3 regions of the Nitratireductor sp. OM-1 genome follow, and region 1 is predicted to be linked to each of the others. Evidence: riboswitches for the same ligand, from Rfam matches in the RefSeq annotation. Region 1 holds a riboswitch; each other region holds the start of a gene.
The links. Region 1 has a riboswitch for cobalamin ahead of DEJ54_RS22705 (HupE/UreJ family protein). Riboswitches for the same ligand answer to the same signal wherever they lie in the genome.
Positions count from the first base shown of each region.

Region 2: linked by a shared signal. The riboswitch ahead of metE (5-methyltetrahydropteroyltriglutamate--homocysteine S-methyltransferase) and the one ahead of DEJ54_RS22705 (HupE/UreJ family protein) in region 1 are both predicted to bind cobalamin.
Region 3: linked by a shared signal. The riboswitch ahead of DEJ54_RS06215 (LLM class flavin-dependent oxidoreductase) and the one ahead of DEJ54_RS22705 (HupE/UreJ family protein) in region 1 are both predicted to bind cobalamin.

Region 1 covers NZ_CP029209.1:772,892-782,617, reverse strand. The annotation lists gene DEJ54_RS22745 (CaiB/BaiF CoA transferase family protein) at 1-293, shown strand, start outside; gene DEJ54_RS22740 (LLM class flavin-dependent oxidoreductase) at 589-1,593, shown strand; gene nhaC (Na+/H+ antiporter NhaC) at 1,792-3,303, shown strand; gene DEJ54_RS22730 (tyrosine phosphatase family protein) at 3,368-3,874, opposite strand; gene cobD (threonine-phosphate decarboxylase CobD) at 3,874-4,920, opposite strand; gene cbiB (adenosylcobinamide-phosphate synthase CbiB) at 4,913-5,881, shown strand; gene cobO (cob(I)yrinic acid a,c-diamide adenosyltransferase) at 6,087-6,701, opposite strand; gene cobU (bifunctional adenosylcobinamide kinase/adenosylcobinamide-phosphate guanylyltransferase) at 6,703-7,239, opposite strand; gene DEJ54_RS22705 (HupE/UreJ family protein) at 7,256-7,876, opposite strand; cobalamin riboswitch at 7,911-8,111, opposite strand; cobalamin riboswitch at 8,230-8,433, shown strand; gene cobW (cobalamin biosynthesis protein CobW) at 8,609-9,646, shown strand; gene cobN (cobaltochelatase subunit CobN) at 9,651-9,726, shown strand, end outside.
Region 2 covers NZ_CP029208.1:46,178-55,903, reverse strand. The annotation lists gene DEJ54_RS00255 (DUF2753 family protein) at 1-437, shown strand, start outside; gene DEJ54_RS00250 (superoxide dismutase) at 465-1,079, shown strand; gene metE (5-methyltetrahydropteroyltriglutamate--homocysteine S-methyltransferase) at 1,157-3,505, opposite strand; cobalamin riboswitch at 3,597-3,797, opposite strand; cobalamin riboswitch at 3,971-4,172, shown strand; gene DEJ54_RS00240 ((2Fe-2S) ferredoxin domain-containing protein) at 4,270-5,061, shown strand; cobalamin riboswitch at 5,109-5,301, shown strand; gene DEJ54_RS00235 (ABC transporter substrate-binding protein) at 5,432-6,466, shown strand; gene DEJ54_RS00230 (iron ABC transporter permease) at 6,494-7,615, shown strand; gene DEJ54_RS00225 (ABC transporter ATP-binding protein) at 7,612-8,397, shown strand; gene DEJ54_RS00220 (helix-turn-helix domain-containing protein) at 8,447-9,397, opposite strand; gene DEJ54_RS00215 (autotransporter domain-containing protein) at 9,576-9,726, shown strand, end outside.
Region 3 covers NZ_CP029208.1:1,299,742-1,309,467, forward strand. The annotation lists gene DEJ54_RS06205 (crotonase/enoyl-CoA hydratase family protein) at 1-730, shown strand, start outside; gene DEJ54_RS06210 (DUF1330 domain-containing protein) at 736-1,158, shown strand; cobalamin riboswitch at 1,378-1,575, shown strand; gene DEJ54_RS06215 (LLM class flavin-dependent oxidoreductase) at 1,748-2,803, shown strand; gene DEJ54_RS06220 (ABC transporter substrate-binding protein) at 2,803-3,792, shown strand; gene DEJ54_RS06225 (iron ABC transporter permease) at 3,817-4,986, shown strand; gene DEJ54_RS06230 (ABC transporter ATP-binding protein) at 4,983-5,795, shown strand; gene DEJ54_RS06235 (O-antigen ligase) at 5,932-7,299, shown strand; gene DEJ54_RS06240 (GbsR/MarR family transcriptional regulator) at 7,483-8,055, shown strand; gene cydD (thiol reductant ABC exporter subunit CydD) at 8,052-9,726, shown strand, end outside.

The DNA.
Region 1 (9,726 bases):
GGATTGCGCGCCTGAACGCAGCCGGTGTGCCCTGCGGCAAGGTGCAGAACCTGGCCGAGGCGCTGAATGACCCGCAGACGCGCGCGCAGGAAATGGTGATCGAGGTGGATCAGCCGAACCATGGGCCGATCCGGATGCTGGGTTTTCCGGTGAAGCTGAGTGGAACGCCATGCCGATTACGCCACCCCGCCCCCGCACTGGGGGAAGACACCAGGGCGGTTTTGGAAACGAGTGGTTTCTCTGCGGACGAGATTGAGGCGCTGGCAAAAGAGGGCGCCATCGGCAGCGATTAGAGCGCTGTGCGTGGTTCGACAAGCTCACCATGAGGGACGGGGTTAGCTATTGAACTCCTTGCAACGTCTCTGATCAAGGCTCATTGCCAGGTACAACTTCCCTCATGGTGAGCTTGTCGAACCACGCACAGCGTCGCTGCAATGGGGCGTTGTCTACCTGTTCGGTGGTACAAAGAGCGGCCCAGATGCATTCTCTCGGTTCGTTGCTTTAGGGGCCATTTGGTGCGCCACCCTTGGATCGGCGTTGAACGGCACCCATATGCCGGGGAGTGTCCTGCCCCTCCGGAGTTTCCCCATGGTTCCGTTTTCCGTTCTCGATCTGGCTCCCGTTCCCGACGGTTCGAGTGTTGGAGACGCCCTGCGCAATACGCTTGATCTGGCGCGCCACACCGAGAGATGGGGTTATCGCCGTTTCTGGCTGGCCGAACACCACAATATGAGCGGCATTGCCAGTGCGGCCACCGCAGTGCTTATCGGCCAGGTGGCTGCGGCGACACAGTCCATCCGCGTTGGTGCGGGCGGCGTGATGCTGCCAAACCATGCGCCGTTGGTCATCGCAGAACAGTTCGGCACGCTCGCGACGCTTTATCCCGACCGCATCGACCTCGGTCTTGGTCGCGCGCCCGGCACCGACATGGCGACGGCGCGTGCGCTGCGGCGCGGGCTGGAAGATGGCGACGGCTTTCCGCGCGACGTGATGGAACTGATGGCCTATCTCGGCGACGGGCAGCCCGGCCAGCAAGTGCGCGCCATTCCCGGCGCGGGCACGCATGTGCCGATCTGGATTCTCGGTTCAAGCCTTTATGGCGCGCAGCTCGCGGCGCATCTGGGCCTGCCCTACGCCTTCGCCTCGCATTTTGCACCCGCGGCGCTGGAACAGGCGAGCGAGATCTATCGCCAGACCTTCCGTCCTTCGGAGCATCTGGAGAAGCCGTATTTCATGATGGCGCTGAACGTTTTTGCAGCCGATACGGACGCGGAAGGCATGTTCCTGAAGTCCACAATGCAGCAGGCTTTTGCCAATCTGCGCCTCGGGCGGCCAGGCCCCCTGCCCCGGCCGATGGAGAATGTGGAAGCAACATTCGACCCGGCAATCGCGGCAGGTGTGGCGCAGGCGCTGGCCTGCACGGCGGCGGGCAGCCCGGATACGGTGCGCGATGCGCTGCATGGTTTCATCACCCGCTACGGGCCGGATGAAATCATCATCACCGGCCAGATCCACGACCATGAGGCGCGCCTCAAATCCTTCCGGATCGCGGCGGAAATTCTCTCTGAAACCCGGACTTCGCAGGAGGTCTGAGGCCACAGGATGACCCCATAACAGCTCTGTTGGAGATATGCTTTAAGCCTGAACTGATCCAAGGATTTTGGAAAATTTGGTCTGATCGACCTTGAAATCGGCAAATTAAGACCAAACGAGTTTTTGCTCCTGTTATCGTCAAGTGAACAAGAGCGCGGGGAAAACGCGCCTTTCTTCGAACGATAATGGGAGAGAGACATGTCGTCCTCGCAAAAGGCATTGCCGAGCTTACCGCTTGCGCTCACGCCGGTGCTGCTCACGCTCATCGTGCTTGGCGTACAGCTATTCTACTTCGACGATTTCACCCCGCATGTGCCATTGGCCATAGGGCTGGCGATTACCGGCCTTGTCGGCGTCAAGCTGGGGTTTGACTGGGAAGACATCGAAAAGGGCGTGTTCCACGTCATCCACGTGTCACTGCCTTCCGTTTCGGTTCTGATCACTGTTGGTATGATCATCGGCGTTTGGATCGCGAGCGGCACGGTGCCGACGCTGATCTATTACGGCCTCACCATTCTGTCTCCGCAGATATTCCTCGCCGCCGCCATGCTTCTCTGCGCGGTCGTTTCGCTGTCGCTGGGAACCTCGTGGGGCACGGTCGGCACGGTCGGCCTGGCGCTGATGGGCATTGGTGCGGGGTTCGGCATACCCGTCTACTGGACGGCAGGCGCGGTGGTTTCCGGCGCGTTCTTCGGCGACAAGGTTTCGCCGCTCTCCGACACGACGAACCTTGCCCCGGCGGTGACGGGCGTCGACGTGTTCTCGCACATCAAGAACATGATGCCGACCACCATTCCCTCCATGCTGATTGCGCTCGGTATCTACCTTTTCGCCGGCTATGCGCTGATCGAGTCCGGTGGTGCATCCTTTGACAAGATCAACGCGATCACCTCGTCGCTGCAGGACAATTTCGTGATCTCGCCCTGGCTGCTTCTGCCGGCCATTCTGGTGATCGCGCTGGCCGTGAAGCGCATGCCGCCTATCCCCTCTCTGTTTGCAGGCGTTCTGGCTGGCGGCCTGACGGCGATGCTCGTGCAGGGCGTCGGGCTGCATGATGTCTTCACCTACGCCAATAGCGGCTACAAGATCGACACGGGTGTGAGCGAAATCGACTCGCTGCTCAATCGCGGCGGCATCCAGTCGATGATGTGGACGATCTCACTGGTGCTGATCGCGCTCGGCTTTGGCGGGGCTCTGGAGAAGACCGGCTGCCTGGAGACGATCATCCGCGCCATCATGATGAAGGTGAAGAGCTTCGCCGGCATCCAGACGGCCGCCGTCGGCACCTCCATGGCGACCAATCTGGTGGCGGGCGATCCCTATCTTTCCATCGCGCTGCCCGGCCGCATGTATGCGCCGGTCTATCGTGGCATGGGCTATTCCACGCTCAACCTGTCGCGGGCGATCGAGGAAGGCGGTACGCTGATTTCGCCGCTGGTTCCGTGGAATGCTGGCGGCGCATTCGTCATCAGCGCGCTGGCGCTCGGCGTCTCGGACGGGCATCTGGAGAACCTGCTCTACATTCCGCTCGCCTTTGCCTGCTGGCTCTCACCGGTGATCGGGCTCGTCTATGCCTATACGGGGCTTTTCTCGCCACGGGCGAGCGAGGCGGAGATACAGGGCTGGCACGATAGCGGTGAGACCATCGCTGATCTGAGCGACCATGGCTGGGAGACACCCGCCATACCGAGCACGACACCGGCGGAATAAGCCGCTGTGACACGGACAGGCCCCTTGGATGGACGCGCGGCGATCTACGGGGCCTGTTTCACATTCAGCGGGCGGGGTAGTGAAACGGCTCGCCCGCAAAAGCTTCTGCGCCACGGCCGATCTGGTGGATCGCGCGGATCATCCGGCCTTCGCGCTCAAGGAGCCGGTCGCCCAGCGCGACGATGCGCCGGTTGGGCGTGGCGCTCGGGGCGCGCTCGCGCAGCATCTGCGCAAGGGCGAATTCGTCCATCTCGCGGGCGAAGGCGTTGGCGATGACATAGGCGGCGGCCGTGGAGCGGCTGATGCCCGCATAGCAATGCACGACCATTGGCGAGCGCCAGTCCCAGTCCTGTGCGAAATCGAGCAGGCGTTCGACATGATCGAGCTCCGGCGCGATGAGGCCGGGACGCAGATCCGCGATGTCGTGCATGGCGAGGTGCAGGCGGTTCGGCACGGCGCTGGCATCATCCAGAGCCGGGGGCTCGCCGTTCGAGGTGAGCGAAATCATGTGCTGTGCGCCGGTGGCCTTGAGCATGCGCTGTAGATGCGCGCCGGGGCAGACATAAAGCATTATGCCCCTCCCCCGTCCCGGCTTTGCAGAGCGGCGCGCACGCGTTCGAAAGCCTCATCATCGCCCGGCAGGCCGATGCGCAGGCAATCCGGCCGTCCGGCGAAGCGCCGAACGAGAATGCCGCTGCGGCCAAGATGATCGAAAAGATCCGCCGCGCGCGGATGGCGCAGGAAGCGGAAGAGATCCGTTCCGCCGGCGATGGTCAGACCCTGTTCGTGGAAGAGCGCGTCGAGACGCAAGCGCTCCGTCGCGAGCCTCTGGCGCATGGCGCTTTGCCAGTTATGGTCTGCAAGCGCCTCGAGCCCGGCGTGGAGCGCCGGCCCTGCAACAGCCCACGGACCGAGCCAGCCTGAGAGTTTTTGGGCGCGTTCAGTGGAGGTGAGCGCGAACCCCAGGCGCAGGCCTGCGAGACCGAAGAACTTTCCGAACGAGCGCAGCACGAGGATGTTGCCGGCTTCCACATCGCCGGCGAGGCTCTCGGCCTGCGGGCCAACATCCATGAAGGCCTCATCGACCACCAGAACGCCGCCATCAGCGCGCAGGCTTGCGGCGAGATCCAGAAGGTCACTTCGACCGATCAGCCGCCCGTCGGGATTGTTTGGATTGACCACCACGGCGAGCCGCGCGCCACGAAGCGCATCGAAGCTCTCCACCTCTTCGACCGCATGGCCGGCCAGTGCGGCTGCGCGCGCGTGTTCGGCATAGGTGGGGCCGAGAATGCGGGCCGGGCCGGGTGCCAGAAGCGATGCGACCAGCGGGAGAAGAAGCTGCGTTCCGGGCGCGGCGATGACGTTTGCCGAAGACGGCGCGCCGTAATGCCGGGCCGCGTGCGCGGTCAGCGCGGCAATGTCGGCTTCTTCGGGCAGGCGCTCGACGGCGCTGGCAGGCAGGGGCGAAACAGGATAGGGGTGCGGGTTGATGCCGGTGGACAGGTCGAGCCAGGGCGTCGGCGCGTCTGGAAACTGCGCCGAAGCCCGAACGAGACTGCCGCCGTGATCGGTTACCTTCTCCGCCGCCCGGTCAGCCAGTCGAGGCCTGATGTCCATTCTGATCGCCCTTTCATCCATGCTGGTCGAGCTCGCCATCGGTTATCCGCAGCGGCTCTTTCGCCTGATCGGTCATCCCGTCACCTGGATTGGCCGTCTTATCGCGCTGGCGGACGCGCGATGCAATGTTGAAACCCTTTCGCCCGGTGCGCGCCGCCTGAATGGCGTGCTTTCGCTGGTCGTCATTCTGATGCTCGCAGGTCTTGCCGGCTGGTTGATCCAGACGGCCCTTTCCGGCTGGGCCGGGCTGCTGGTCGCCGCGCTTGCCGGCAGTTCTCTGATCGCCCAGCGGAGCCTTGCAAGCCATGTGAAAGCGGTGGCGGACGGGCTGGACACCGGCGGGCTTCCGGAAGGCCGAAAAGCGGTTTCGCAGATCGTTGGCCGCGATCCTGAAAGCCTCGACGAGGCCGGGGTTTCGCGCGCGGCCATCGAGAGCCTTGCCGAAAACTGCTCCGACGGCGTGGTTGCGCCGGTGTTCTGGCTGGCGGTTGGCGGACTGGCGGGCGGCGCGCTCTACAAGGCTGCGAACACGGCCGATTCCATGATCGGCCACAAGACCGCGCGGCATCTTCATTTCGGCTGGGCGGCGGCGCGTTTTGACGATCTGATCAACCTGCCCGCTTCGCGCCTGACGGCGTTTCTCTTCATTACCGCTGCGTTCTTCATGCGCGACGCCTCGGCTGGAGCGGCATGGCGGGCGGTGCGCCGTGATGCGCGCCATCATCGTTCGCCCAATGCCGGCTGGCCGGAAGCGGCGATGGCGGGCGCGCTGGGCCTCGCCCTTGCCGGCCCGCGCCGCTATGGCGGCGAGGTGGTGGATGATGCGGTGATGGGCGATGGCGGCCGCCGCGCCGCCAATGCCGGCGACATCCGCCGGGCGCTCACGCTCTATCGGATTGCGGACGGGCTTTTGATCGGGCTTTTGGCGCTTGCCGCCGGGCTCTGGCATCTGGCTTTCTGAGATTGGCGGATTGAGGCGAAGGCGTGGGGCGCGTTTGCCACGCTCTCTGATCTTCTGGCAGCTGCGTTGTGCGTGGTTCGACAAGCTCACCATGAGGGAGGTGGCGACTGGCAAGCCTGTTCATCAACATGGAGGACGCAGTTGCTGTGTCTCTCCCTCCCTCATGGTGAGCTTGTCGACCACGCACCACCTCAAAGCAGGCGATCTAGAACTCGATGCCCTTCTGCGCTTTCACGCCAGCGGCGAAGTGGTGTTTTACCTGCCCCATTTCGGTGACGAGGTCGGCGGCCTCGGTGAGTGCTGGCTTGGCGTTGCGGCCGGTCACGACCACATGAAGGTCGTCGCGCCGGTTGGTCAGCGTGGTCACGACGCGTTCAAGATCGAGATAGTCGTAGCGCAGTGCGATGTTCAGCTCGTCGAGAACGACAAGACCGATGGTCGGATCGGCCATCAGTTCCTCGGCCTTTCCCCACGCCCGCTCGGCGGCGGCGATGTCGCGCTCGAGATCCTGTGTTTCCCAAGTGAAGCCCTCGCCCATCGTGTGCCAGGAGACCTGATCGCCAAAGGCGGCGAAGGCATCCTTCTCACCGCAATGCCATGCGCCCTTGATGAACTGCACGACACCGACGCGGCGGCCATGGCCGAGCATGCGCAGCGCAAGACCGAAGGCAGCGGTGGACTTGCCTTTGCCCGGCCCCGTATTGACGATCAGAAGCCCCTTCTCGACCGTCTTGTCGCGCACCTCGGCATCCTGAACGGCCTTGCGTTTGGCCATCTTTGCCTTGTGGCGCTCGGCTTCGTTTGCGTCGATCTCTCGCATGTCACTTCACTTTCATGGGCAGGCCGGCAACCACCAGCGTGACGCTGTCGGCAACGGCGGCGACTTTCTGGTTCAGGAACCCCGCCTCATCGCGAAAACGGCGTCCGAGCGGGGTTTCTGGCACGATGCCGAAGCCGACCTCATTGGAAACGAGAACTGTGGTTCCCTCTCTTGCGGCAAGAGCTGCAAGCAGTCGCTCGGCGGCAGGTTTTAGCGCATGGTCGTTGAGCATGAGATTGCTGAGCCACAGGGTGAGGCAATCGACCAGAACCGTTTCGCGGGCCGGCAGGGTTTGAAGCACGCCCGGCAGGTCGAGCGGGGCGTCGTGCGTCTGCCACGCCCCCGCTACTTCCCCCGGCCCCGCCACTGCCCCTTTGCGCCGCGCGCGGTGAATGGCGATGCGCTCGCGCATTTCGTCATCGAAGGCCTGGGCCGTGGCGATGTAGTGCCAGGGTGCGGGCGCGGCTTCGATCAGCGTTTCGGCATGGCGGCTCTTGCCGGAGCGCGCGCCGCCCAGAACGAAATGAAGTGAACGCATCGTCAGATCCGCCGGCTCAGCCGACAAGTTGTCCGGCAAGGAAGGTTATGCCGACACCGACAATGGCGGCGCCAGCAAGCCGGGGCTGCATGGCCTCAACCGCCCAGCCGCGCGAGCGGACGAGAAAATAGACGCCAAGCGCGATGGCGCTCTGGATTGCGGCAAGGCCTGCGAGATAGGCGATGAGCGGCGTCTGTTCGCTGCCGACAATGGCTTCGCCGAAGGCATAGCCATGGAACACGCCGACCACCAGGAACAGGGCGAAGACGAGCATGTGGCTTTCCACGGCCCGACCGCGCGCCAGAAGCCAACCGCCAGCAAGAACGCTTGCCGCGATGACGATTTCGGCTGCCGGAAGATCGAGCAGCATCAGGTGCAGGCCAACACCGACAAGCGAGCCGGCAACAAAGAGAAGCGGCGCAAAAAGGCTCATGCCGGCGACGGCGGCAAACAGGCCGGCAGCGACGATGAAGGCCAGATGATCGAGCCCGATCACAGGATGGGCGAGCCCTGAAACCAGCCCTTCGTAAAGGGTCGTGGGCGTCTGCCCGTCCATGGCGTGATGGGCCTGGGCGCTGGTTGCGAAGAGCGATGCAAAAGCGAATGCGGAAAAAGTGCGCAGGAAACGCGTGTTCATGTCCGGTCCTTTCCCCTCCACCCGAGGGTTACGGTGCTTCTTTCAGGCCGTCGGCAGGTTTCCTGGCTCACGGGTCGATGCGCTTTCCAGCCTTCCCAAGGCGTCATGCCTCAGTGGCGATCAGGAAAACGCTCTCCGCTTACAGTTGCGGGGGCAGCCGTGGTTTTGGCGCTTTTGCGCCGCACCACGTTCCCTCTGGGTCCGCTTCAGCGGAACCGACAGCGGGCGGAGCATACAAGAATCGCCACGCCCCGCAAACGCTTTGTTGCCCGCATTGACAGACGTGGCGGGCGAGCCGTAAATGCGCAGCAGACGGTCCTTCTCCCGCAATGGAGAGGGCTTGGATCAGTACCTGTCAATATGACCGCAATGGTCGGCCTGATTGGTAGGTCTTGATCCTTAGAGGGAATGCGGTGCGGGCCTTGCCCAATGCCGCAGCTGTCCCCGCAACTGTAAGCGGAGAGCGCACCTGACACGCCACTGGGGTTTGCCCTGGGAAGGCTGGAGAGCGCATCGACCCGTGAGCCAGGAAACCTGCCGTCTGCGAATGAAATCCTGACCGCCTGGCGGGTGTCCCGGGCAAGGAGTGTGCATTGTGACTGCTGACAGCGCCGCTGCGCGCCTTCTCCCGACCATTCATGGTGTCTCTGCCAGTACGCGGCCGCAAAAGGCCCGTGCGCCCCTCACCCGCGTCTTATCGTTCTCCACACTCCATCACCTGAAGGATATCCCATGACCACGAGTTTCGACCGGGTTCCCTGCACCGTCGTGACCGGCTTTCTCGGCGCCGGCAAGACGACGCTGATCCGCAATGTTCTGGAAGGCGCGCATGGCAAGCGGCTGGCGATCATCGTCAACGAGTTCGGCGATGCCGGCATCGATGGCGAGGTGCTGAAGAGCTGCGGGCTGGACAATTGCCCCGAGGAAAACGTTCTCGAACTGGCCAATGGCTGCATCTGCTGCACGGTTGCCGATGATTTCGTGCCGGCGCTCGACCAGATCCTCGCACGTGAGCCGAAGGTCGATCACATCCTGATCGAGACGTCCGGTCTGGCGCTGCCAAAGCCGCTGGTGCAGGCCTTTCAGTGGCCGGCAATCAAGAACCGCGTGACGGTCGATGGCGTTATTGCCGTGGTGGACGGGCCGGCGCTTGCCGACGGCCAGGTGGCTGCTGACTTGGACGCGCTGGATGCACAGCGCGCAGCCGACGATTCGCTCGACCATGATGATCCGATCGAAGAAGTGTTCGACGACCAGGTGGCCTGCGCTGACCTGATCGTTCTGTCGAAGAACGATCTTCTGGATGAGGAGGCCGCCGGGCGCGCCCGCGCGCGGATTGCGGGGCATCTGTCGCGCAATGTGCAGATCGTGCCGAGCGCGCATGGCAAGGTGGACCCTGCCCTGCTGCTGGGTCTCGGGCTTGCCGTCGAGGACGACATCGAGAACCGCAAGACGCATCACGACGATGCGCATGACCATGAGCATGACGATTTCGACACATTCGTTGTCGACCTGCCGCCGGTGCTCAGGCCGGAAGATCTGGAAGCGCGGGTCAATGCGGCGGTGGAAACCGGCGAGGTTCTGCGCCTCAAGGGCTTTGCGCATGTGAAGGGCAAGCCCATGCGTCTGCAGGTGCAGGCGGTCGGCCCGCGCGTCTCGCACCACTATGACCGCCCGTGGAAGGCCGGCGAAGCCGCCGAGACACGGCTCGTGGTGATCGGCCTCAAGGGCATCGACCGCGCGCGTATCGAAAGCCTTCTCTCGGCCTGATCCGATGCACATCCTCGCCACCACCAGTGCCTCACTCGACGATCTGATCGAGCCTGTCGATCTGCAGCAGTCGCCGGCGG
Region 2 (9,726 bases), on a different replicon from region 1:
GAGGCGATACCGCATCTGCGCGCAAATGCTATGAGGCGGCGCTCTCAGAGGCTGAACGCTTGCTTGATGCGGTCGCGGCGGAGCACGACGCGCGGCCGGCGCCGATTATCTACAATGTTTCCTGCCACAATCTCGCCGAACTGGCGCGGGCTCTTGGTGAGAACGCTGAAGCGGAGGCCTATTGCCGGCGCGCCTATGAGCGCCTTCTCGCGGTGGCGCAGAACCCGGCCTCGCCGCTCGAACTGCGCATTTCATGCGTCCGGAATCTGCGCAACGCGCTGGCTGAATTGACGGTGCGCCTCAACGAACGCCATGCGCCGCCAGGGGAACTTGATCGCATCGTCGAGCCGGTTCGCAACGCTGCATTCAGCGTTTTTCGCATTGCCCGACATGCCGAACTTGCGCGGGACAACTGCCCGCACTGCCCGCTTTCGTGATCCCACGATCAGATCTCCGCACAAAGGATCGAACTTTTGTTTCAGCTTCCAGAACTTCCATACGCAATGGACGCGCTTGCGCCTTACATGTCCGCAGAGACCCTCGAATTCCATCACGGCAGGCACCACAAGGCCTATGTCGACAAGCTCAACGCGTTAACGGCAGACAGCCCCTATCGGGACATGAGCCTTGAAGAGGTCATTTTGACGAGCGCCAACAAGCCGGCCGAAAGCGGCCTGTTCAATCAGGCTGGCCAGCACTGGAACCACAGCCATTTCTGGCTTGGCATGAAGGCCGGTGGCGGCGGCGCGGTTCCGGGGAATCTCGAAAAGCACCTGATTGCCGATTTCGGGTCGGTTGACCGTTTCAAGGAAGAGTTCAAGGCGGCCTGCATTGCGCAGTTCGGAAGCGGATGGGCATGGCTCGTTTTTGATGGCGAGAAGCTTGGCATTGCCAAGACGGGCAATGCCGACACGCCGCTGACAGAAGGCAAGTCGGCATTGTTGACCTGTGATGTCTGGGAACACTCCAACTACATCGATTACCGCAATCTGCGTCCCAGATATGTCGATGCTTTTCTGGAAGGTCTCGTCAACTGGGAGATGGTGGCCGAGCGCTATGAGAGTGCCATCGGGGCTTAGGGGCAGGGCCTGTTAATATGGCCTGCCCCTAAGTCCGGTGCGCCGCCGGCCTTGAGAGCCGGCGGCGTTTACAGGTGTCAGGCGCTTGCGTTTTCGGTGCGCATCGTGCGGGCGGCGGCAACCATGTTGACCAGGGCGGGACGCACTTCGTCCCATTTGCGGGTCTTCAGGCCGCAGTCCGGATTGACCCAGATCTGCTCCCCGGCAAGGCGCTGGCGCGCCAGCGAAAGCAGCGCAGTCATCTCACCGATTTCGGGGACGCGCGGCGAGTGGATGTCGTAGACGCCTGGTCCGATCTCATTGGGATATTTGAAGGTCTTGAAGGCATCGAGCAATTCCATCCTCGAGCGCGATGTCTCGATGGAGATCACATCCGCGTCCATGGCGGCGATGGCGTCGATTATGTCGTTGAACTCCGAATAGCACATATGGGTGTGAATCTGGGTTTCATCCGAAACCCCACTGGCCGAAATGCGGAAGCTCTCCACTGCCCAGTCGAGATAGTGCTTCCAGTCCGCATGGCGTAGCGGCAGGCCTTCGCGCAGGGCCGCTTCGTCGATCTGGATAATGCGCGCACCCGCTGCCTCAAGGTCACGGACCTCGTCGCGAATGGCAAGCGCGATCTGCCGGCAGGTCTCGCTACGCGGAATGTCGTCGCGCACGAAAGACCAGTTGAGAATGGTCACAGGGCCAGTCAGCATGCCCTTGACCGGCCTGTCCGTCAGCGACTGGGCATATTGCCACCACGAAACGGTCATCGGAGTGGGCCTGGATACGTCGCCGTAGATAACCGGCGGTCTGACATAGCGCGATCCATAGCTTTGCACCCAGGCGTGCTGGGTGAAGGCGAAGCCGGAAAGTTGCTCGCCGAAATACTGAACCATGTCGTTGCGCTCGAACTCGCCATGGACCAGCACATCGAGGCCGACGTCCTCCTGCCAGCGAATCGTCGCTTCGGTTTCCTTCTTCAGGAACGTGTCGTAGTCGACAAAGCTAAGCTCGCCGCGTGCATGTGCGGCTCTTGCCTTGCGAACCTCTGGCGTCTGCGGGAAGGAGCCGATCGTGGTGGTCGGAAAGGCGGGCAGGCCTAGCCGGGTAGCCTGCAGCTTCTGGCGCTCGACAAACGTGGCGCCGCGCGTCTTCATCTCGTCGTTGATCCGCGCCATGCGGCCCTGAACCAGAGGGTCGCTGACCTTGGGTGAGGCGTGCCGCGCGGCGACGGCATCGGCTGCTGCTTTCAGGGCTCCGGCAACGTCTGCTCCGTTCCCGGACAGAACATCGGAGAGCACATGAAGCTCGTCCATTTTCTGCAGGGCGAATGCAAGCCAGGAGCGCAGGTCGGCGTCGAGCGTGGTTTCCAGTTCCAGATCGATGGGGACATGGAGCAGCGAGCAGGACGGAGCGAGCTGGACCATCGCTGCGCCGCGCGCCTTGACGACGGGCCCGAGCCTGTCTGCGAGGGAAGCCAGATCAGCGCGCCAGATGTTGCGGCCGTTGATCACGCCAAGCGAAAGAACCAGATCCGGCCGCGCAGCGGCGAGCACCGCGTCGAGTTGCTCCGGCGCGCGAACGAGGTCCAGGTGAAGGCCGGCCACAGGCAGGGAAAGCGCGGTTTCCAGATTGCCGCCGAGCCCGCCGAAATAGGTTGCAAGCATGATCCGGCGATCTGGGGCAGCGGCTGCAAGCTTCTGATAGGCAAGCCGATAGGCATCCTGTTCGTTGGGAATGAGGTCGGTGATGAGGGCCGGCTCATCAATCTGTACCCAGTCCGCTCCGGCCTCCTTCAGCTTGCGAAGCAGTTCTTCATAAACAGGCAGCAGGCGGGGCAGAAGCGCAAGCGGATCGTAGCCTGCATCGCTGGACTTGCCGAGTTTGAGGAAGGTGATCGGACCAAGGAGTACGGGCCGGGTATGGATGCCGAGCGCTTTTGCTTCAAGAAACTCATCCAGCGGCTTGGTGGAGGAGAGGGCGAAGACCTGGTCGTCGGTGAATTCCGGCACCATGTAGTGGTAATTGGTGTCGAACCATTTGGTCATTTCCTGCGCTTTGTGGCCGCCGGAGTGGCCGGGGTGCCCGGGGTGCTCGCATCCTGCATCCCTGAAGCCCTGGCTGCCGCGCGCCATTGCGAAATAGACGTCAAGCGGCACCGGGCCACCCTGCCAGCCATAGTCTGCCGGAACCGCGCCGACCATCACACTGGTGTCCAGCACCTGATCGTAGAGTGAGAAATCATTGGAAGGGATGATTGCAACGCCACGATCGCGCTGCTCCTTCCAGTTCTCGGCCCTGAGTTCCCTTGCAGTCTGGAGAAGGGTTTCTGCGCTGCTTTTGCCGGACCAATGGCTTTCAAGGGCGAGTTTCAGTTCTCGGCGGCGGCCGATACGCGGCACGCCGAGCGTGGAGACAGGAATTGAACGTTCAGACATGGCACACCCGATGCTGTTTGGGGCAGGGGGGGGCGTACGCAGACCGCGGCCTGAACGGCCGCCGCATGACGAACACCGGACACCCCGCCCGTTGACGTTGTTTCGTCATGGCAGGTCTCCTGGCTCACGGGTCTCGGCCTTGATCCGTCTTCCCGGACGTCTGTCCAGTGACTTGAATGGATTTCGGCTCGCCGCTGACAGTTGCGGGGGCAGCGCCGGATTTGAACCGGCTTCCCTCTTAGCCCGAATCCGCCTGAAGGCAGGTTCGAGAACCACGACGCGCCCAGATTCCTCGCGATGCGGCGGAAAGTCAAGAATGATATAAAGAAATGTTTATGTCTTTACGTCTTGTCTGAGAGGTGATGTGCCTCTCTATTTTAGTTGTCGGGAAATTCTGTTCCGGAGTTGGTCCGCGTGCGCGTGCGGGTCGGCGGGCAGAAGGTTGACAGGCGCGGGTCTGCGTATACTTTTCGAAGCGGTCAAGGTTCCGTCGGCAGACCTGTCTCGGTCGGCGGCTAAGAGGGAATCCGGTTCAAATCCGGAGCTGACCCGCAACTGTGAGCGACGAGCTGCTTTGCCGATCATGTCACTGGCGTTATGCCGGGAAGACGGGTGAAGCTGTGATGAGCCGCAAGCCAGGAGACCTGCCTGATCGTGTGAAGTTCCGTGGTCGGGATATGCCACAGGAGCGCGTGCTTCGGAATATCCGGTTCCGACGCGCGATCTCCCTGCCGTTCCCGGTCGCATCAGCTCGAGGAATGGCAGTGGATACGAGTGCATTATTGAACGAAGGGCAGGGAAGCCGCGCGATCCTGCTTCTTGCAAAGTCGGCTTTTGCTGCTGCACCTCATGGCGAGATGGCGCGCCTCGCTGAAATGGCCGCAGGTTTTGAAGGTGTGACGGCGGTGCAGTACTGCTTCTCCGAACAGGGGACGCCGTCCTTGCGGTCCGCACTTCTGGAGCTGCGGGCAGAACATCATTCTGAGATCGTGATTGTCCCGCTCCTGCTTCCGATGGAGCCGAGCTTCCGGAACTGGCTGTCGAAATCGCTCCGGCGCTGGCAAGCCGAAACATCCGGCGGCTGGCCCCCCATCCGCATAGCATCCGACATTGCCCGCAGCGCACATTTTGAACGGCTTCTTGGCGGTCTCATCGGCGATATTGCTCAGGAGCCGGCCGTTCCTCCCGCTGAAACTCCGGTACGGGAAGGCTCTCTGGTGCCGGCGCAGAAAAGACGGGTTCTGGTGTGTGAGGGCGGGGCGTGCAACGCCGCCGGGGCGGACGTTCTGTGGTGTCATTTGCGCAACCGGCAGAAGGAACTGAACCTGCGCAACACGGGGGATGGCACCATGACTGCGAAAGCAACCTGTCTCGGCCCCTGCAATCTCGCGCCGGTTCTTCAGGTATTTCCCGAAGGCGCCTATTACGGTGGCGTGAATGAGGATGCGATAGACCGCATCATTGAAGAGCACCTGCTTGGGGGACGCGTTGTCGCCGATTTCGCCTATGAGCCGACCGGTCGCAAACAGCGGCTTCGCGGGACTTTAAACAGGTAATGGTAGCGGCGGGGAGGAAAACGGTTGGCCTTGCAGGTCCGATCAGGTTAACGATTGCGCGCCACGGTTCCGCAACGTCGGATGAAACGGGAACGCAGGACGGGTTCGTCCCAGTCTGCGGCTGCCCTCGCAACTGTAGGCGGCGAGTTCGGTATCGATCCACTGGTCAGTCGGCCGGGAAGGGATATTCGAACGCTTGAGCCGCGAGCCAGGAGACCGGCCTTGGCGCAAACGCAATTGTCGGCGAGGTGTCCGGCAAGAGGGTAGCGTAGACCGGTCTCGCGGGGTGCAAGGACGCCCTGCGGCGCATTCGGTCGATGCGGGCGCTCTTTCACGCACCTCCCGGCGCCCCGTGTCGATCGAGGTGATCATGTTGTTCAAGTCCGTTCTCGGCGCTGCCATTGTCGCGCTGTCACTCTCCCAATCCGCTTTCGCAGAAACCATTACCGATGATGTCGGGCGTCAGGTCGATGTCGACCTGCCCGTCAAGCGCGCTGTGATCTTCAACCGCTATTCGGTTGAATTCGCGCGCGCCATCGGCGCCATCGAGCAGGTGGTTGGCACCGGCGCCAGCACCTATCGCGATCCTGCCTACTGGCCGGAATTCGGCCCCGACGACGTGGTGGGCCAGGGGCAGAGCGAGCCCAATTACGAGGCCATCATCGCCAAGAAGCCGGATCTCGTCATTCTGCCGCGCAACGGCGTTTACGAGGAGGCGGCGCGCCAGCTTGAGCCATTCGGAATTCCGGTTCTGGTCGTAACCTCCTGGGATACGCTCAAGCATGTCGAGAACGTCAAGCTGATGGGCAAACTCTTCGGTCGCGAAGAGCGGGCGGCCGATCTCGCTGCCTATTATGAGGATTACAAAGCGCTTCTGGCCGAGCGGCTTGAGGGCGTCGAGCCGGTGCCGGTTTATCTGGAGGAGAAGCGCCCGCTGGTGACGGTCACGCCGGGCTCTGGCTGGCACGACATGATCGAAGCCGGTGGCGGCAGGAACGTTTTTGGCGAAATCGTCATTGAGGACGAGCCGGCCGCGCGTGGCAATCCCAACGCCTTCACCATCGATCCGGAGGAACTGGTCGCGCGCGTGCCGTCGCTGATCGTGAAGCTGGAACCGGGCGCTTACACGACCATCCCCCAAGAGCAGTACAAGACGACATGGGACGGGCTGATGGCGCGTGAGGAAATCCGCGCCACGCCGGCGGCAGAGGCGAAGAACGTCCACGTCATCAACTACTACCTCGCCGGCGGCTCCTCGAAGATCACCGGCGCGCTGCAGATCGCCAAATGGGCGCATCCAGAGCTGTTCAAGGATGTCGATCCGGAAGAGGCCATGCGTCGCTGGATCGAGGACTTCCAGGGACTGCCCTATCAGCCGGGCATGACCTATCAGGGCGACTTCTGAGCAAGCTGACATGACGGGGCGGGGCCGATGACCGATACGCTTGAAACCGAAGCCGGGGGTACAGGTGCCGCCTCGGTCGAAAAAGGCAGGGGCCTTGCCGCCCGGTATCGGGAGGGCGGACGGCGACGCATTCTGCTGATCGCCCTGTCATTCGCGCTTTTGATGATTGCCGCCGCAGCGGTTTCCGTACGTGGCATCAACGATACAAGTGTCGGAACGCTTGCGCTCGTTCTCATGGAGCGGGCAAGCCTCGGCTATCTGCCGGGATCATCGGACGAACAGGCGGCGCGGGTTCTGCTTTACCTGCGCCTGCCGCGTGTGGTGATGGCGCTGGTGGCCGGCGCCGCCCTGTCCGTGTCCGGCGTTCTCATGCAGGCCATTACCCGCAATCCGCTCGTCAGTCCCTATACGATCGGCGTGTCCTCGGCTGCCGGTTTCGGGGCTTCCGTCGCCATCATGTTCGGTATCGGTCTTCAGGCGGCAGGCGTCTATTTCGTCCCCCTGTCGGCCTTTGTCTGTGCGCTTCTGTGCGCGCTCGCCGTTTTTTCGTTGAGCTGGTGGCGGGGCATGGGGGCACAGGCGATGATCCTCACCGGCATTGCGCTGATGTATCTGTTCAGCGCATTGACCGCTGCGGTCCAGTTTGTCGCCACCGAAGAGCAGCTGGCCCGTGTCGTGCACTGGACGTTTGGCAGCCTCAACGGGGTGCAGTGGGATGCGGTCGGTCTGTGCGCCGCTGTTCTCTTCGCGGTGCTCATTCCGATCCAGGCAAGGGCCTGGCAGCTCAACGCACTCACCGTCGCCGGCGATGATGTCGCGCGTTCGCTGGGCGTCGATGTGCGGCGTCTGCGCACCTTCGCCATTCTCTTTTCCGTCGTCTCCGCAGCCTCGGTCATCAGCTTTGTGGGCGTCATCGGGTTCGTTGGACTGATCGGGCCGCATCTGGCACGTATGATGATCGGCGGTGATCACCGGCTTCTGCTGCCCTTCGCAGCAATCTGCGGCGCAGCGCTTCTTCTGGCCGCCGACACGATCGGGCGGCTGGCTTTCAGCCCGACGGTCCTTCCGGTGGGCATTGTCGTTGCCTTCGTTGGTGTTCCGGTCTTTCTGCACCTGATCGTGTCGCGGCGGCGGGAGGCTTTCGCATGACCATTCTTGAAGCGCACAATCTGCGGCGGGTGCTGAACGACAACGCCGTTCTCGACGGCATATCGTTACGGGTGGGATCTGGCGAAATCGTCGGTCTGGTAGGGCCGAATGGCGCCGGCAAATCCACGCTGGTCCGCGCGATGCTCGGTCAGACGCGTCTCGAAAGCGGCCGGGTCCTGCTCGACGGGCGCGACATCGCTGGCATTTCGGCAAGGGAGCGGGCGCGGCTCGTGGCTTATGTTCCCCAGCGCACGCCGGACGGTTTTCCGGTCAGCGTTTTCGATGCCTGTCTTCTGGGGCGAACGCCCTATATGGGTATGAGCCCGGGCGCGCGCGACATTGCGCTGGTGGAGGAAGTTCTGGAAAAACTCAATCTTTCCAGCCTTGCGTTCCGCTCCCTTGATGCGCTCAGCGGCGGAGAACGCCAGCGCGTCATGCTTGCGCGCGCCCTTTCGCAACAGACGCCGCTTATCGTGCTCGATGAGCCGACGAGCGCCCTTGATATTGGCAACCAGCTTTTCACCCTGCGGTTTCTGGCCGATCAGGTGCGCGAGCGGGGTGTCGGCATTCTGGTCGCCATACACGATTTGGCGCTGGCGGCGCGCTTCTCCAACCGGATCGCCCTGCTGCACAGGGGGCAGCTTATTGCCGAGGGGCCCTGGCAGCACGCGTTAACTCAGGAAACGATCCGCGCGACCTACGGCGTGGACGCAGAGTTTGGCGAACTAAACGGGGCGCCGGTGATTGCTCCGTTCGAGATGGAGCGGCAAGGCGGGGCCTGAGCTTCCTGTCGCCATACCAACTCCGCTTGAAACGGACGGTTTTCCCAGACTATCCGCGCGGTGTTTTTCGTCTCGGTCTGTGCAGCGTCGTTGCCGGTGCTTCTCCGAATTGAGCCCGGTAGGCGCGTGAGAAATTGGCGACATGCCGGTATCCCAACCGGTAGGCCACTTCGCTGACCTGGCACTTTTCATCGAGCAGCAGGCGGCGGGCCGTGCGCAGTCTTTCGGTGCGCAGAAAGGCGGCAAGGCTCACGCCGCGCAACACCTTGAACATCTGCTCCACCCGCGCGATCTTGAGACCTGCGCGCGTTGCAAAGTTCCGTGCAGCCGCACCGTCGTTCAGATTGTCTTTCACATGGGCGACAAGTTCATCGAAGCGCATAAGCTCCCATTCGGTGAACATTTCGCCGTCAGGATCATATTCGCAGAAGGCGGTCATGGCCTGGCTGAAAAGCTGCTTTCCCAGGCCTTCAATGGTCATGGCCCGCAATGGGCCATCTATGCTGGGGCCGAAGAGGCCTGTGGCCAGCGTCTTGACGCCGGCTGGAAGCGGAATGCTCTCAAGGCGCTCCAGTAATTTGCCACGCGCCATGAAGGGGGCAAGCCTCATCGGCTGATTTCCGTTTAGCTGGCGTTTGAGAAGGCGCAGCGAGATGGCCACGCCGGTATGCCGTATCAATGTTCCAGCGCGAACATCCAGGATGAAGCCGGAGGGCCCAACCCTCATGAGGCTCAGCGTGTTCTCGGCCATGGGGGCCGTGGTCCCGATGGGCGTGCTGAAATCTGCGCCGCCGGCGAGCTGGACAGAGAAGCCGATCCACGGCTGGGGCAACCGGTTTGTCACGGTAAAACGGCAGTCCGCTTCGGCTTCGATCTCCGACCGATAGATGGCGACACCATTGTCGAATGTCAGGCGCTCCACCCTTCCATGTGCACCGGGGATGGCAATCGCATTGCCTCCGACCATGCGCCATTCCGGTGCATCTCCATTTTTCTGCATTGATCGTTCTGCCCCTGAAAACGTGGAAAACTGCGCGCTGGCTGAATGTCTGAAACCAGAAATGAAAATGATAAGTCATCATGAAAGTGATGATCAATTCATGTAGCTAAATAAAACGCCTGCCAGTAGCTTCCGGTCGAATTTGTAATTTGCGAATACCGGAAAGTCAGGGCGACCCATGAAAATAAAAACGCTATCGAGCGGTCGTGTTTCCAGCGGTGCGGAGGCGATCAGAAAGAGGCGGCTGTGGGCAAGCACGGCCCTGGTCGCCTTCAGTGTCGTTGCGGTGGTGGGACACGGTCGGGCGCAGGAAATCATCGATGGCTCCA
Region 3 (9,726 bases), on a different replicon from region 1:
GTCGAAACTGAACGCTCTGAATTACGCGACCAATGACCGGCTGCTGTCGCTGCTCGATGAGATCGAGGCGGATGAGGCAATCGGCGCGGTGGTGGTGACAGGGGCGGGGGATCGGGCGTTTTCGGCTGGCGGAGACATTCATGAATTCGCCGAGAGCATAAGGCAGGGCGCAGAAGAAGCGGTGCGCGCCTTCTGTCGTCGCGGCCAGCAGATGACGGCGCGCTTCGAGGCGTTTCCCAAGCCGGTGATCGCAGCGGTCAATGGCATCGCCTTCGGAGGCGGCTGCGAGATCACCGAAGCGGTGCATCTGGCGGTTGCCTCCGACCAGGCAATTTTCGCGAAACCGGAGATCAATATCGGCATTCCGCCGACATTTGGCGGCACGCAGCGCCTGCCGCGACTGGCCGGGCGAAAGCGCGCTCTGGAACTGCTCCTGACGGGAGATACGTTCGGGCCGCAGCGCGCCCATGAGCTGGGGCTGGTGAACAGGGTGGTGCCTGCGGAAGATCTGCTTCCTGCGGCGTTTGAGCTGGCGGAGCGCATCCTGCAGCATTCGCCACTGGCGGCCACCCGGATCATCTCGGCCGTGACGCGGGGCATTAACACGACGATTGAAGAGGGGCTTCTGATCGAGCGCGAACAGTTTGCCCGCATGTGCGCGACGGCAGATGTGCATGAAGGGCTCGACGTATGGATCGAACGGCGTACGCCCGTCTATCAGGGAAGGTGAAGCAGATGACGCGTTACACCGGTTTTACCAAGGATATCTGGGAGGCGTTTCGGGCGGATGCACGGCCGGGGCCGGTCCAGATGCTCAATCTCATCAAGCTGCGTGAGCGGGCGGATTATCCGGATGGCCGGGTGGCAAGCGGTCGGGACGCCTATGCGGAATACAGCCGGATCAGCGCGCCCGTTCTGGAACGGCTGGGCGGGCGCATCGTCTGGCGGGGCGGTTTCGAGCTGATGCTGATCGGCCCGCAGGCAGAGGCGTGGGACATCTGCTTCATTGCCGAATATCCATCGGTCGGCGCGTTTGCGCAGATGATGCGCGACCCGGCCTACCATGAAGCGCTGCCGCATCGTCAGGCCGGCGTTACGGACAGTCGGCTTGTCCGCTTCGCCCCGCAGCCCGGCGGTGTGAATTTCGCCGGGGGCTGAAGGCGACCTCCGGTTGCTAGAGCAGTTTGTAGAACTTCTCGAAGGCGAGATAGGTCGACTTCACGTGCTGCCGGGCAAGCCACGGTCAAGGCGCTCTCCTCATCGCTTGCGCGAATGGTGGCCTTGGCGAACCGTTGCGTGTTGCGGCAAGTCAGCTGCGCGTCGGCCGTTCTTTCGCGCAAACGCCTTTCGCGGTTGCGTCGCGGTTCCTTCGCGGATAGGGTCGCCGCCGCATGCGGTTCCGCCTTTCGCGGATGAAAAGGGAACCCGGTGCGGTCTGCCAGACAGACCAATTCCGGGACTGCCCTCGCAACTGTAAGCGGCAAGTTCTTTCCAATGCCACTGGCGAAAGCCGGGAAGGCGGACCGAACGTTCGAGCCGCGAGTCAGGAGACCTGCCTCATGCATAGACCATGAACGCCGGACGAGGTGCGCCGGCAGGAGGCCCAGAATGCATGCAGGCGCTTTGCCGGCAACGAGTCCGTCTATCGGGACGTCACGTCTCCGATCCGTTTCCCGATTTCCTTCGGCGCAGGCCGAATTCATTCGACTGATCCCGGGCAGCGTCACGCCTGACCGCGAGACCCGCCATGCGCGTTGATCTGGCAGGCTTTGCCCGCGAAGGCGCGCTTGGCGACCACCGGGCGCTGATGCGTCTTGTCGAACGGGCGGACGCGCTTGGTTTCGGCGGCATCTGGTTCAATGAGTTTCATTTCGGTCGCGAAACGCTGCCCTATCCGTCCACGCTTCTGCTTGGCGCGGAGGTGCTGGCGCGGACGGAGAGGCTGCGGTTCGGCACGTCGATCCTCGTTTTGCCGCTCTATCATCCGCTGCTGCTTGCCGAGCAGATCGCGCAGCTCGATTTTCAGAGCGGCGGGCGCGTGGATGTGGGGATCGGGCGCGGCACCGAGCCCGGCACATTCACCGCGCTCGAGATTTCGCGCGATGACGCATCAAGGCGGTTTGCCGAAGCGTTGAGGATCATGATCGACGCCTGGACGAAGCCACATTGTTCGGCGGATGGCAGGCCGTGGCGTTTTTCCAACGTCTCCGTCGGGCCGCCGCCGGTGCAAAAGCCTCATCCGCCGATCTATGTCGCCGGCGTCTCGGAAGAGACGGTCGACATCGCCGCCAGAAACGGTTTTCCGCTTCTCCTAAGCCTCGAACCCAATGAAGCACGGCAATTGCCCGTGTTTCATGCAGCACTTGATCGCCATGGCGGGTCGCGCGCGCCGCTCGTTGCCTCATCGCTGTCGCGTTACGTGATGATCGCGCCGACCCGGGCAGAGGCCATGGAGCGGGGCGATGCGCTTCTGGAAAAGCTCAATGCACGGCGCGTAGCACGGGCGCTGGAACGTGGAATGCAGCCGCCTGCGCCGCGTGATCGCGCCGCCATGCTGGCGGATTTCACCATCGCGGGAACGCCCGAGGATTGCCTTGCGCAATTGCGCGCGCTCTCGGCGGAGACCGGCGCGAACAGCATTCGCTGCCTGTTCAGCGCCAACGGCCTGATCGCCAACGATGTGGCGCTGGCCGGCATGGAACTGTTTGCAGCGGAGGTCATGCCAGCGCTCGGCCAGCCAGACCAAACCCCATCCCCAGTTGAAAGCGCCGGCGGCAGGCCGGCCATAGAAGGAGTGAATTGATGTCGCGATTAATCGGTCTGCGCGGGCTTGCGGTCGCAGGTTTCGTTCTGGTGTCTGCGCCCGCCTTTGCCGATGAGGCGGGCTTTCCCTACACGGATGAGAATTGCGGCTACACCACCACCTATGAGGCGCCGCCGGCGCGGGCGGTGACGCTGAGCAACAACGCCACGGAGATGATGCTGGCGCTTGGTCTGGAAGACCGCATGGCCGGCACCTCCTATATGGCGAACCTCAAGATCAGCCCCCAATACGAGGCGGCGTACAACACGGTTCCCGTGCTTTCGCCGCTGGTCGCCACCACCGAACAGCTCATCGAGGCGGAGGCCGATTTCGTTTATGCCGGCTATCCGGACGGGTTCAGCGAAAGCCGCCACACGCGCGATCAGCTTCACGATCTGGGCATGAAAACCCGCCTCAACACCGAGGGCTGCAATCTCGGCAAGTTCGGGTTTGAAGAGCTTTATGCGGAGATCCGCTCCATGTCGGCAATCTTCGGCGTGCGCGAGCGCGGCGAGGCTTTGATCGCCGACATCGAGGAGCGCCTTTCCGAGGTGGAAGCAAAGCTCGATGGCGTTGAGGCCATGCCGGTGTTCATCTTCAATGGCGGCGAATCCGCACCGCGCGCCGTGCTCGGAAACACCATGCTTTCGCATGTGGTTGAGCGGGCCGGCGGGGCGAATATCTTTGGTGATGTGGCAAACCGCTATGGCCAGGTTTCCTGGGAGCAGATCGCCGAACGCGCGCCTGAATACATCGTTGTCTATTATTCGGGCACGGCCGGTGGTCAGGTGGTTGGCGATCCGGCTGGCGAGCTGGGCCAGGCGCGCATCGAGATCCTGAAAGCCAACCCGACGGTGGAGAACGTGCCCGGCATTGCGGGCGAGAAAATCGTCACCATTGATTCCGTCTGGGGACAGCCGGGGCCGAGCTCCATCGATGCGGTGGAAAAGCTCGCACGGGCATTCCATCCCGACCGGATCGAAAAGTAACCGGCTTAGATACGGTTTCTCACGATGCATGCACCGGCCTTCAGAAAGGAAAAGGCGAACAGCCATGAAGCGCTGATCGCCATTCTCCAGTCCGCGCCGCCCGCGCGGGGCGGGGCCGTGCAGCATGGTCTTGAGGGTGGGGCGTCGCGGCGTGGCGTTACCGGCTATGCGCTGGTCATCGTCCTGATGGTTGCGCTGCTTCTCGGCGTCTCTCTTGCCGGGCTGATGCTTGGCTCGGTGCATATCCCTGGCGGCACGGCGCTCGCCATTCTCGCCAATCTCGTGTTCGGCGACGCGTTGGTCGAACCGGACTGGCGTACGGCTTACGAAACCATCGTCGTTCAGACGCGCATGCCGCGCGTCTTCCTTGCGGCTCTTGTCGGGGCGAGCCTTGGCGTGACGGGCATGACGATCCAGTCCATCGTTCGCAACCCACTGGCGGGGCCGGGCATTCTGGGCGTTTCGTCCGGTGCAGCCACCGGTGCTGTGGTGGTGATGCGCTGGGGGCTTCTGGGGTTTGGCGCGTTCACGCTGCATATCTCGGCCTTTCTGGGCGGGCTCGTCACGCTGTTCGTGGTGTTCTGGGTGGCGCGGACCGGCGGCCAGATGACCCCGACACGGCTTGTGCTCGCCGGCGTGGCGATGAGCGCCATTCTGAGCGCGCTGACGAGCCTGATCGTGCTGACATCGCCGGACCCGCAGCTTGCCTCCCGCGTCCTGTTCTGGACGCTGGGCGGTTTCGGTACGGCGCAATGGAAGCTCATTCCCATACCGCTTGCCGCCCTTGCGCTCGGGCTTGGCGTGATGCTGGTGCAGGCGCGCCGGCTGAACCTCCTGATGGCCGGCGACGAAAGCGCGGTGGCGCTCGGCCTCAATGTGCAGCGCTTTCGCCAGAGCATGTTCGTGTTGGCGGCAGCGCTCACCGGCATCACGGTGGCGGTGTCTGGTGTGATCGGCTTTGTCGGGCTCATCATGCCGCACATCGTGCGCTTCCTTGTCGGCGCGGATCATCGCCGGGCATTGCCGGCGGTGGCGCTACTGGGGGCGAGTTTCACCATTGGCGCGGACCTTGTGGCGCGCACGGTCATCGCGCCGCTGGAGCTGCCGGTGGGCATCGTCACCGCGCTGGTGGGCGGGCCGTTCTTCATCTGGCTGCTGCGGCGCGATGCGCGCGCGCTGGGCGGTGCGCGATGAGCATGGAACCGGGAACGCTCGACCTGCGCTCGGTCACGTTTCGCGCGGGCGACCGGGTGCTTGTCGATGATGTGTCGATCAGCGTTCGAAAGGGCGAGATGGTCGCTCTTTTGGGGCCGAACGGCGCCGGAAAATCGAGCCTTCTGCGCACAATCTATCGAATCAACCGGCCGTCGTCCGGCTCGGTTTTCGTCGATGGCGAGGACGCCTGGCGGCAGCCGACCGAGTGGGTGGCGCGCAATGTGGGCGCGGTGTTGCAGGACATGCCGGCGGAATTTCCGCTGACCGTGCGCGACGTGGTGGCCATGGGGCGCTCCGCACACAAGCGGCTTCTGGAAGCAGACACGGCGCATGATCACGCACTGATCGCGGCAGCGCTCGAATTGCTTGGGCTGACGGCGATGCAGGAGCGCGCGTTCCGCACGCTTTCGGGCGGCGAACGGCAGCGTGTGCTCGTCGCGCGGGCGCTGGTGCAGCAGCCACGGCTTCTCGTTCTTGATGAGCCGACGAACCATCTCGACATCCACCATCAGCTCCAGCTCCTGCGTTTCATGCGCGGGCTGGGCACCACGGTGGTTGCCGCGCTGCACGATCTCAATCTGGCGGCCATGTTCTGCGACCGGCTGTGCGTTCTGGATCATGGCAGGCTGGTTGCGGCGGGCACGCCGGACGCGGTGCTCACACCGGCGCTTCTGAAGCGGGTCTACCGGATCGACGCGACGATAGGGCGGCATCCCGAAACGGGCACGGTGTGGGTGATGCCATCCGCCGCGCCGCCCATCGGCGCAAACGGCGTGGATCATAATTAACGCAGCCTTAAGCGGCGTGGCGCTTTATGGGGCAAGCGCAACAGGTTCTGATCCCGGTATGGCGAGCAACCCCGAACTTTCCCGATTGGCAGCCGTGACCTCCCAGGGGTCGCGCGGCAGCGGGCGCGGGTAGGCCATGAGCAGCACATATTCAGGGCCCTACGGGGCGGATGATTACGGTGCAGGCGCGCATCGCGCGGAGGCCAGCCGGAAGAAGCCCTCCTTCATCACGCGCATGGTTGCGACGGGGCAGCCCTCCACGGTCATCGCGGCGGTGCTCCTCACCATTCTGATGATCTCCTTCCGCCCGTTCCAGCCATCCGGGCCGCAGCTGAGCGGCAGCGGCGGCGACATCGTCAATCAGCTTGGCTTTGGCGGGCTGGGTGCGGTGGCGCTGGCTTCGCTGTTGATGCTCGTTGACCGGCGGGTGCTGGTTGCGCTCCTGAGCCCGTGGTGGCTTCTGCTGCTCGGCTTCCTCGCCATTGCCACGCTCAACACGCCGGTACCCACCGACACGATGCGCACCGTGGCGTTCTCCCTCATCGGCATCCTGACCGTGGCGGCCATTCTGACACTGCCGCGCGATGCGGACGCGTTTTCGCGCGTGCTTGTCTTCGCCGGGTTCGTGATCCTCGGGCTTTCCTATTTCGGGGTCGTCGCCCTGCGCGATGTGGCGGTTCACCAGGCCTATGATGTCGAAGCGCAGCATGCGGGCCTGTGGCGTGGCGTCTTCACGCACAAGAACATTGCCGGTCCGGTCATGGCCGGGCTCTCCTTCGCCGGGCTCTATCTGTGGCGGCGCGGCTGGCGCTGGTCTGGCGGGGCGATTGCCGTTCTGGCGATGATCTTCGTCTTCCACACCGGCTCCAAGACCACCACGGCCACGGTGCCGCTGGCCGGCATGCTGGTGGCGCTGCCCGGTCTCTTCGGGCTGCGCTCGCTGGTGCCGGTTCTGGTGATCGCGGCGGTGACAACGCTTGCCGTGGCAACGCTCGGCATTGTCTATATCGGGCCGGTGAAGGACCTTGCGGCAACGCTGGCGCCGGATCTCACCTATACCGGCCGCACGCCGATCTGGGATTATGCCGGAGACATGATCGCGAAGAAGCCATTGTTCGGATACGGGTTCGAGAACTTCTGGCTCACGCAGACCGTGTTTTCCTCCGACCACCCGTTTGACCGTTCGTGGGATATTCGCGGCACGGTTCACGGGCACAATGGCTATGTCGACATGGCGCTCGGCATGGGACTTCTGGCGCTCTGCACCGCCATCATCACCTTTCTCTTCGTGCCGTTGCGCGACTTTGCGCGCACCCCGCCCTACCGCGAGAACATCTTTCTCGCCGATCTCTTCATGATGATCGTGACGTTCAGCCTGTTCAACGCGTTTCTGGAGAGCTTCTTCTTCCGCCGCACAGACCCGGTCTGGATGCTCTTCGTCATGTCCGTTCTAGGCCTGCGTCTCGTGGCGCGGTTCAGGGTGCCGACGCGCATAGAGCGCTGAGTTTTCCTTTCCGGTCAAAAGCTGACGTCCAGCCGACATGTCGGCGGGCTATGAAAGCGTGACGGCAATGGGCGCAGCCCCTGCTGCATAACGGCGCACCGTGTGCGGCAGGCTTGCGTTCGGAACGGCAGAGTTCTACACAAATTTCAGAAATTACTGAAATCAATGTCAGGTGTGTTCATCATGAACCTCCCGCCACTTTTGCAGTCCTTCGTGCTGCACTTTGGAGAAATGGGCAGCCGCTGGGGCATCAACCGCACGGTTGGGCAGATCTATGCGCTGCTCTATGCTTCATCGAAGCCGCTCTGCGCGGATGACATTGTCGACGCGCTTTCCATTTCGCGCTCGAATGTCTCGATGAGCCTGCGCGAGCTTCAGGCTTGGAATCTCGTTCTTCTGAAACATATTCCAGGAGACCGGCGCGATTACTTCACGACGCCGGACGATGTCTGGCAGATTCTGCGCACACTCGCCGAGGAGCGCAAGAAGCGCGAAGTCGACCCCACGCTTTCGGTGCTGCGCGAGCTTCTGATGCAGTCGCCGGGCAGCGAGGAAGAGCGCCATGCACAGGCCAAGCTGGCGGAAATGCAGACGCTGATCGAGCAACTGACGAAATGGTATGACGATGTGAAACATCTCGAGACGGAGCAGCTTGCGACATTGCTGAACCTCGGCTCCAAAGTGACGAAACTGATCGACACCAAGGACCGGATTGTTTCGCTCGGCCGCAAGCGCAAGGGATCGAAGACGTCATGACGAGTGTTGACGCGGCCCTTGAAGAGCGCTCCGCGCCCGCAGCCGGTCGCGCGGTTTCGCGCGCGCATCCGGCAGGACGGCAAGGCGACGCCGCGCAGGCAGAAAAGGGTGTCAGCCGCGCGGCGGTTCTTCTGCAGGTGACGGCTTCTCTCCTGTGGCTCCCGCAGGCGGCGCTTCTGGCGATGGCGGTTGGCGGCATTGCGGCGGGTGAGGGCGCATCGGCGGCATGGCTTCCCGCCCTTGGCATTCTTGTTCTCGGTGTGGTCCGGTCAGTGGCCGATGGCGCTGGCAGTCGTCTCGCCTTCCGGCAGGCGCGCAGCCAGCTGAGCGCATTGCGCGTTCAGGCGGTGGCGGCGCTTTGCGAAACCTCGCCGCTCGATACGACGCGGCCCTCGTCGGGACTGGCCGCCAGCACGCTTGCGGAGCAGGCGGAAGCCATCGTTCCCTATGTGGCGCGTTTTCGCCCGGCGCGTCAGAAGGCGGCAATCGTGCCGCTGGCCATTCTCGCCTGTGTGTTCGTCTACTCCTGGGTGGCCGGGCTGGTGCTTTTGCTCGCCGCGCCGCTTATTCCGATCTTCATGGCGCTGGTCGGTTGGCGCGCCAAGCAGGCGAGCGAGGAACAGCTTGCCGAAATGGGCAGCATGAACGCGTTCCTGATGGACCGGCTGCGCGGCCTGACGACCATTCGCAGTTTCGACGCCGTGGACCGCACCGCCACCCGGTTGCGCGCCAGCGCCGAAGATCTGCGCCGCCGCACCATGGCGGTGCTGCGCATTGCCTTCCTGTCGTCGGCGGTGCTGGAGCTCTTCGCAGCGCTCGGTGTGGCCATGGTCGCCGTCTATGTCGGGTTCCACCTGCTGGGCGAACTGAATTTCGGCGCATGGGGCGGCAAGCTGACCCTGGCCGAGGGGCTCTTCATCCTGCTTCTGGCCCCCTCCTTCTTCGAGCCGCTGCGCGATCTCTCCGCTGTCTGGCATGACCGGGCGTCCGGGCAGGCCGCGTTCGAGGCGCTGGAAAAACTGGCGCAGACGGGCCGGCATCTGGTGGGCGCGTCCGCCACGCCGACATCTTTGCGGGAGGGGCAGTCGGGTGCGCTCTCGCTTTCGGTCGAGGGTCTGCGCTTCAGCCACACGGCCGAAGGCGCGCCGGTCTTCTCCGGTTTCGATCTCGATATCCAGCCCGGCGAACGGGTCGCGCTGATGGCTCCAAGCGGCGAGGGCAAGTCGACGCTCCTCGCCCTTATTGCGGGCCTGATTGCGCCAGATGGCGGCACGATCCGCATCGATGGACGCACACTGGACGATGCCGGTGCGGCAGATCTGCGTAGGGCCATCGCCTGGATTGGGCAGGATCCGCACATTTTCCCCGGCACGATCTCCAGCAATGTCGCGCTGGGCCGCGAAGGCGTGGGACCGACGCAGGTTTCCCATGCGCTTGAGGCGGTCAGCCTGTCGCGGCTTGCCGCTGCGCGCGGTCCGGCCATGATCGGCGAAGGCGGTTTCGGCCTGTCGGGCGGTGAGGCGCTGCGGCTGGCGCTAGCGCGCGCGGCGGCAACGCCGGAAACCGGCCTCGTTCTCGCCGACGAACCAACCGCGCATCTCGACCGGGAAACGGCGCAGGAGATTGCCGAGAGCCTTCTGCGCATCAGCACGGGCAAGACGCTGGTGGTCG